3 regions of the Streptomyces sp. cg40 genome follow, and region 1 is predicted to be linked to each of the others. Evidence: riboswitches for the same ligand, from Rfam matches in the RefSeq annotation. Region 1 holds a riboswitch; each other region holds the start of a gene.
What was found. A riboswitch is a leader RNA that binds a small molecule or an ion and turns the genes downstream of it on or off. The one in region 1 is predicted to bind S-adenosylmethionine.
Positions count from the first base shown of each region.

Region 2: linked by a shared signal. The riboswitch ahead of ACQHII_RS01365 (putative leader peptide) and the one ahead of ACQHII_RS41590 (amino acid ABC transporter permease) in region 1 are both predicted to bind S-adenosylmethionine.
Region 3: linked by a shared signal. The riboswitch ahead of ACQHII_RS34670 (aminotransferase class V-fold PLP-dependent enzyme) and the one ahead of ACQHII_RS41590 (amino acid ABC transporter permease) in region 1 are both predicted to bind S-adenosylmethionine.

Region 1 is NZ_CP190128.1:9,216,598-9,218,909, forward strand. Features, by position in the region: gene ACQHII_RS41585 (glutathione S-transferase C-terminal domain-containing protein) at 1-248, shown strand, start outside; SAM riboswitch class IV at 325-433, shown strand; gene ACQHII_RS41590 (amino acid ABC transporter permease) at 770-1,750, shown strand; gene ACQHII_RS41595 (amino acid ABC transporter ATP-binding protein) at 1,747-2,312, shown strand, end outside.
Region 2 is NZ_CP190128.1:333,690-336,001, reverse strand. Features, by position in the region: gene ACQHII_RS01370 (ABC transporter substrate-binding protein) at 1-832, opposite strand, end outside; gene ACQHII_RS01365 (putative leader peptide) at 1,080-1,250, opposite strand; SAM riboswitch class IV at 1,228-1,342, opposite strand; partial or broken gene ACQHII_RS01360 (signal peptidase II) at 1,579-1,773, shown strand; one part of gene ACQHII_RS01355 (IS5 family transposase) at 1,844-2,189, shown strand; one part of gene ACQHII_RS01355 (IS5 family transposase) at 2,189-2,312, shown strand, end outside.
Region 3 is NZ_CP190128.1:7,700,806-7,703,117, forward strand. Features, by position in the region: gene trpD (anthranilate phosphoribosyltransferase) at 1-847, shown strand, start outside; SAM riboswitch class IV at 928-1,044, shown strand; gene ACQHII_RS34670 (aminotransferase class V-fold PLP-dependent enzyme) at 1,211-2,312, shown strand, end outside.

The DNA of each region.
Region 1 (2,312 bases):
AACTCGACACTGTGCACCGCTACCACCTGGACGCCGCCGCCGTGCAGCGCATCGCCGACCACCCCCACCTGTGGGCCTACGCCCGCCGGCTGGCCGCCCACCCGGCCTTCGGTACCCACCTCGACCTCGACGGCATCGCCCGCCGCCACCACGCCCGCTGCCAGGGCCTGGAGGCCGCCGGCGCCGCCGTCCAGATCCTGGACTGGGCAGCCCATGCCGCGGACGAAACGGGAGCTTGCCGCAGTTGAGCGGCGTCTCCACCGTCCATTTGCTGGACGGCCGTTGACATTCGTTCGGGCAATTGTCTTAACTTGCGGCCAGAACGGTCATGAGTGTCAGCGACAAGCCCTGGCTTGCTGACCGGCAACCCTCGCACGCGGTGGGGTGCCCCAGGTGACGACCGGACCGGATGACGTTTCGGTAAGCGCGAGGCCCCACGGGGCCGGAACAGTGACAGGTGACGCCATGTACGCAGCTCCCAGGACGGCCACATGCCGCCCGCAGGGCTGCGTACGGTCGTACGCCAACCTGTTCGTCGCCGACCGCGCTGTCGATCTGCTCCGGGTCAGCAGCGCACTGTGTACCGCGTCGGGCCGCGCCCGCTGTCGCGCCTGACGACCAGTCGGCCGACGCACCTCTGACGCACACCCGATCCCGTCGGTGTGCCTGCCCCCTTCCCCGCCCCCGGTCCCGCGCACCCCGCGCGTGCCGTCAGCCGTCGCGCGTCCACCGCCGCGGACCGGGGTCTGTGAAACCGCCGGAGCCCACCATGAGTGAACCCCCAGGCACCACCGTGTCCCTGGCTGCCGTCCCCGCAGCCGACGCCCCGTCAAAACCCCTGACGGCACAGCGAGTTCAGCCGCTGCGCCGGCCCGGCCGGTGGATCGTCACGCTGGTCGTGCTGGTGCTGATCGCCCAGTTCGTCCACGGACTGGTCACCAACTCCTTCTACCAGTGGGACCGCTTCGGCTACTGGTTCCTGCGCCCGACGATCCTCGACGGACTCGTCATCACGCTCGAAGTGGCCGCGCTCAGCGCGGTGTCGGGCCTCCTCGGCGGCATCCTGCTCGCCCTGGCCCGGCTGTCGAAGAGCCCCGTGCTGCGCGCCGCGAGCTGGACCTATGTATGGGCGCTGCGCTCCATCCCGCTCATCGTGGTACTGATCTTCCTCTACAACTTCAGCGCCCTGTACCAGACCCTCAGCATCGGCGTCCCCTTCGGCCCCGCCTTCTTCTCCTTCGACGAGTCGAAGCTCGCCACCGACATGGTCGTCGCCGTCGTCGGACTCAGCCTCAACGAGGCGGCGTACGCGGCCGAAGTGGTCCGCGGCGGCATCCTCTCCGTCGACCAGGGCCAGCACGAGGCGGCCTCCGCGCTCGGCCTCCCCAAGGGCTACCAGTTCCGCAGAATCGTCTTCCCGCAGGCCCTGCGCTCCATCACCCCGAACTACGTCAACCAGCTGATCGGCCTGATCAAGAGCACCTCGCTGGTCTTCTACGTCTCGCTGCTCGACCTGTTCGGCTCCGCGCAGACGATGGGCTCCACCTACCCCGGCGACATCGTGCCGCTGCTCCTGGTCGTCACCGTCTGGTACCTGATCCTGACCAGCGTCGTGTCGGTCGTCCAGTTCTACGTCGAGCGCCACTACGCCCGGGGCGCCACCCGCTCCCTGCCGCCCACCCCGATCCAGAAACTCCGCGACGGTGTCACCGATCTGCGGGCCCGCATCCGCAGGGAGACCGCCGTATGACCACGAACACCGTCGAACCGCTGGCGGACATCACACCCGCCGCCGTAGAGGTGCACGACGTCCACAAGTGGTACGGCGCCCACCGGGTGCTGGACGGCGTCGATCTCACGGTGCGGCCCGGCGAGGTCACCGTGATCCTCGGCCCGTCCGGCTCCGGCAAGTCCACGCTGCTGCGGGTCATCAACCACCTGGAGAAGCCCGAGATCGGGTACGTCAGCGTCAACGGCGAGCTGATCGGGGTGAGGCAACAGGGCGGACGGCTCAAGGAGTTGAGCGAGCGCGCCATCCTCGCGCAGCGCAGCCGGATCGGGTTCGTCTTCCAGAACTTCAACCTCTTCCCGCACCTGACCGTCCTCGACAACGTGGCCGCCGCCCCGGTCGCCACCGGCAGGCTCGGCAAGCCCGAAGCACTTGAACTGGCAAGGGAGTTGCTCGCCCGCGTCGGTCTCGCCGAGAAGACCGGCGCCTACCCGAGGCAGCTCTCCGGCGGCCAGCAGCAGCGCGTCGCCATCGCACGGGCCCTCGCCCTCCGCCCCGGCGTCATCCTCTTCGACGAGCCGAC
Region 2 (2,312 bases), 8.9 Mb from region 1:
CCTCGTTGGCCTTGCCGACGCTGCTGATCGCGTCCACCTGCCCCGACTGGAGACTGCCGGCGCGAACTCCGGCCTCGGGTACGACCTTGAAGACCACCTTGTCGAGATAGGCCTCCCCGCTCTTGTGCCACAGCGAGGAACCCCAGGTGTACCCGGTGCGCTTGGCGAGCGTGATCGACTGGTTCTGCACATACTGCTTGAGCACGAAGGGCCCGGAGCCGACCACTCCCTGGCTGCACTTCTCCTGCGGGCTCTTCCTCGCGCTCGCCGACGACTCGATGCCCAGCGAGTGGGTCGAAGTGGCTTGCAGGAACTGGGCGTTGGGCTGCTGGAAGGTCACCCTGACGGTGAGCGGGTCGACCACGGTGGTGCTCTTGACGCCGCTCAGATAGCCCTCGGCGAGAGTGCCCAGCGCGCCGAGCTTCGGCACCGCGTCGAAGTTGTCCTTGACGACCTGCGCCGTCAGCTTGGAACCGTCGCTGAAGGTGACACCCGATCTGAGATGGAAGGTGAACGTCGTCGCGTCGGAGCTGATGTCCCAGGTCTTCGCCAGCCATGGCACGATCTTGCCGGTCGCGGGGTCCTGGTCGGTGAGGGAGTCCACGATCTGCCGTACCGAGTAGATGGTGTCGTTGCTGGCCACCTGCTGCGGGTCCACGCAACCGGCGTCGGAGCCCACCGCGAAGGTCAGGGTGCCACCGGACCTGGCCCGTCCGCCGCCGGCGTCGGAGCCACCGCCCCCCGATCCGCAGGCGGTCAGCAGGAAACTGGTGGTCAGAAGCGCGGCCGTAGCCGCTCGTCGAGTGGTTCGGGAGACCGGATGTGCTGTCACGGAGAGGTGCTCCTACTCGTATCACCGCGTGCACACGGACCTGCGCGGACCGTGGCTGGACGCGGACGGTGCCGACCCCGGCGGGGGCGGGACTCCTGAAGCGTGGAAAACGCGTCGACCGGCGCGGGACACACCCGTGCATACGTCGACCCGTGGGAGAAGGGGGGAAGCGGCCCGTGCGAGACGGGCGACCGGAGATGTCAGCTTCGAAGGGCGGACAGACGTCGGCCCGGAAGGCCGGACAAGGTCAGCTCTGACACAGACAGCTGGTGAAGCGCTGCAGGTCGATGTGGCGCCGGCGCGAGAGCCGGGAGAAGACGACGGCGTCGTGACAGGAGGCACTCGGGTCGTAGCTGTTGGGCACGCCGTCCTCCATGTCCGGGACCCCGGTCACGGGATCGCGCTTTCGCAGAGCCATCAGCTTCCCTGCCGGGCGTTCGCCCTGGGCGCCCCACTGCGTCGGGGGGCTGCCGGTCGTTCGGCCAGGATCGGACGCTGACACTCAATGCCACTGTTGATCGTATGGAGCGGTGTCGCCGTGCGTCAATGCCGGGGTGGAGACGGCTAGGCTGCTGCCCGGCCCGGAATCGCCCGGCTGCGGATCGCGCTCCGCCCGGCCGACCGGACTCCGTGGCTGTTTTCCGGGTGTGATCTCCGCCCGCCTGCCCTCCCTCGGCCGCGAGGCGTTCATCGCCCGGCTCGGCGGCGCCGCGTGAGACAGCGGGAACCGAAGCCGGCGCCCGGGCTCACGCAAGCTCCACAGCCTCCCGTGGGCTCTCGCCCCGGGTCTGCTGCTCGGAGGTGCGCTCGGCAAGCTGACGGACCGGATCTTCCGGGCGCCCGGTGGAGCCCTCATGATCCTGCTCTCCTCCCTGGGCTTCTCCCCGGACGGATCCGGCCTGCGGGACCGCCGGAAGGGCGGGATCGTCGTCCCGGGCTGACGGTCGTCGCCGCCGAACCCGATCGTGCCGGCGGCGCCGCGCCGCTAGGGCGTTTCCTTCGGATCATCTGATCGTTGGTCTGGGTGTGTCGTTGACTGACGCCCAGTGGGCCCGGATCGAGCCGCTGTTACCCGATCGGGCACCGAGGCGGGGTGGGCGGTGGCGGGATCATCGGCAGGTGATCGACGCGATCGCCTTCAAGTACCGCACCGGCTGCCCGTGGATGGACCTGCCCGAGGAGTTCGGCTCCTGGAAGGGCGTCCACAACCGGCTACGGAAGTGGGCGGCCGACGGCACCTGGGAGAAGGTCTTCGCCGCGCTGCTGGCCCAGGCCGACTCCGAAGGCGACCTCGACTGGGTCGTCGCCGTCGATTCCACCATCGTCCGCGCCCACCAGCACGCCGCCGGGGCCCGTCAAAAGGGGCCCCGGCCGGCGAGCCGCACGACCATGCCCTCGGTCGCTCCCGCGGCGGACTGACCACCAAGATCCATCTGGTTGCCGACGGACGTTGCCGCCCCCTGGCCTTCTGCCTCACACC
Region 3 (2,312 bases), 1.5 Mb from region 1:
GGAGACGATGTACGCCCACGCGAAGCCGCTGGACATCCCGGGTCCCGCCGTCGACATCGTCGGTACGGGCGGCGACCGGGCCAAGACGGTCAACATCTCGACGATGTCCGCGATCGTGATCGCCGGTACGGGTGCGAAGGTCGTCAAGCACGGCAACCGGGCCGCGTCCTCGGCGAGCGGCTCCTCCGACGTGCTGGAGAAGCTCGGCATCAATCTGAACCTGCCGACCGAGCAGGTGGCGCGGGTGGCGGCGGAGGCCGGGATCACCTTCTGCTTCGCGGCCAAGTTCCACCCGTCGATGCGGTTCGTCGGCGCGGTCCGGGGCGCGCTGGGGATTCCGACCGCGTTCAACCTGCTCGGCCCGCTCACCAACCCGGCGAAGGTCACCTCGTCGGCGGTCGGCTGCTTCGACACCCGTATGGCCGGGCTCATCGCGGGCGTGCTCGCCGAACGCGGCTCCTCCGCGCTGGTGTTCCGCGGCGACGACGGCCTCGACGAGCTGACGACCACGGCGACCTCACGGGTGTGGATCGTCCGCGACGGCAAAGTCACCGAGGAGTCCTTCGACCCCCGCGACGTCGGCCTCGAACTCGTCCCCGTGGAGGCCCTGCGCGGCGCCGACCCCGACTACAACGCGGGTGTCGCCCGCCGTCTCCTGGACGGCGAGCAGGGCCCGGTGCGGGACGCCGTACTCCTGAACTCGGCGGCCGCCCTGGTGGCGCTGGAGCGGGGGGACGGGCCGTTGGCGGACCGGATCCGGGCCGGGATGGAGAAGGCGGCGGAGTCGATCGACTCGGGCGCCGCCAAGCGGACCCTGGAGCGCTGGGCGGCTGCCACCAACGCGTAGCCGTTTCTGCGGCGGTCGTCGTCCCGCGATCCGGACACGGGTTGCGGGGCGGCGATCACTTCACGTAGGTTTTTGGACCAGGTCATGAGTGACAGTCATGAGGCCCCGGCCGACTGTCCGGCAACCCTCCGTCCGTGGCGGGGTGCCCCGGGTGAAGACCAGGCCGCAGGCAGCGAGGTCTGCGGCAAGCGCGGGCCCCTCGAAAGACACCAGGGGTCCTGGTCATCGAGGGAGCCCTCTGTGAGCAAGCGAATGCGATAGGGCGTCGAGCCCCGCCTCCGCATACCCCCTTTCAGTCTCCTCCGTGCTTGAGCCCTGCTCGCTCGCACGGCGGAACCGCCTTGCCTCTCACAGGAGTTCGCCATGTCTGTCTCCACCGTTGCCGTCGCTGCGACCATTTGTGCCCCGCTGCCCGTTCTCGGCCGGGATGTCACCGTCCCGCTCGTCACGGGCGGCGAGGTCACCTACGCGGCGCTCGACTACGCGGCCAGCGCCCCCGCCCTCCAGCGCGTCTGGGACGACGTGGCGGCCTACGCCCCGTACTACGGCAGCGTCCACCGCGGCGCCGGCTACCTCTCCCAGCTGTCTACGGACCTCTTCGAGAGCGCGCGGAAGACGGTCGAGGAGTTCCTGGACTGCCGGCCCGACGACCAGCTGATCTTCACCCGCTCGACCACGGACTCCCTCAACCTCCTCGCCGCCGCGCTCCCCGCCGACTGCCAGGTCTTCGTCTTCGAGACCGAGCACCACGCCTCGCTGCTGCCCTGGAAGGACGCCCGGGTCACCTACCTCAACGCTCCGCGCACCCCGGCCCGGGCCGTCGAGACCCTGGAGCAGGCCCTCGCGGCCCGGGACCCCTTCGGTCCGGCCCTGGTCTGTGTCACCGGCGCCTCGAACGTCACCGGCGAGCTGTGGCCGGTCCGCGAACTCGCCGCCGCCGCGCACGCCCACGGCGCCCGGATCGTCCTCGACGCCGCCCAACTCGCCCCGCACCACCCGGTCTCCGTCCAGGACCTCGACGTCGACTGGATCGCCTTCTCCGGACACAAGCTCTACGCCCCCTTCGGCTCCGGCGTCCTCGCCGGCCGCGCCGACTGGCTCCGGGCCGCCGACCCCTACCTCGCGGGCGGCGGCGCCAGCCGCAAGGTGACTCGGCGTGAGGACGGGGGAGTCGACGTCGAGTGGCACGACAGCGCCGCCCGCCACGAAGCAGGCTCCCCGAACGTCATCGGCGCCTACTCCATCGCCTCGGCCTGCAAGGCGCTCACCGAGGCCGGCTTCGACACGCTGGTCGCGCGCGAGCAGTACCTGATCGAAAAGGTGCGGACGGGCCTGGCCGAGGTTCCGGCGGTCCGCGTCCTGTCCCTCTTCGGCGACGACGCCCCGCGCGTCGGTGTCATCTCCTTCGTCGTCGAGGGCTGGAACAGCTCGCACTTCGCCGCCGCCCTCTCCGCCGAGTACGGCA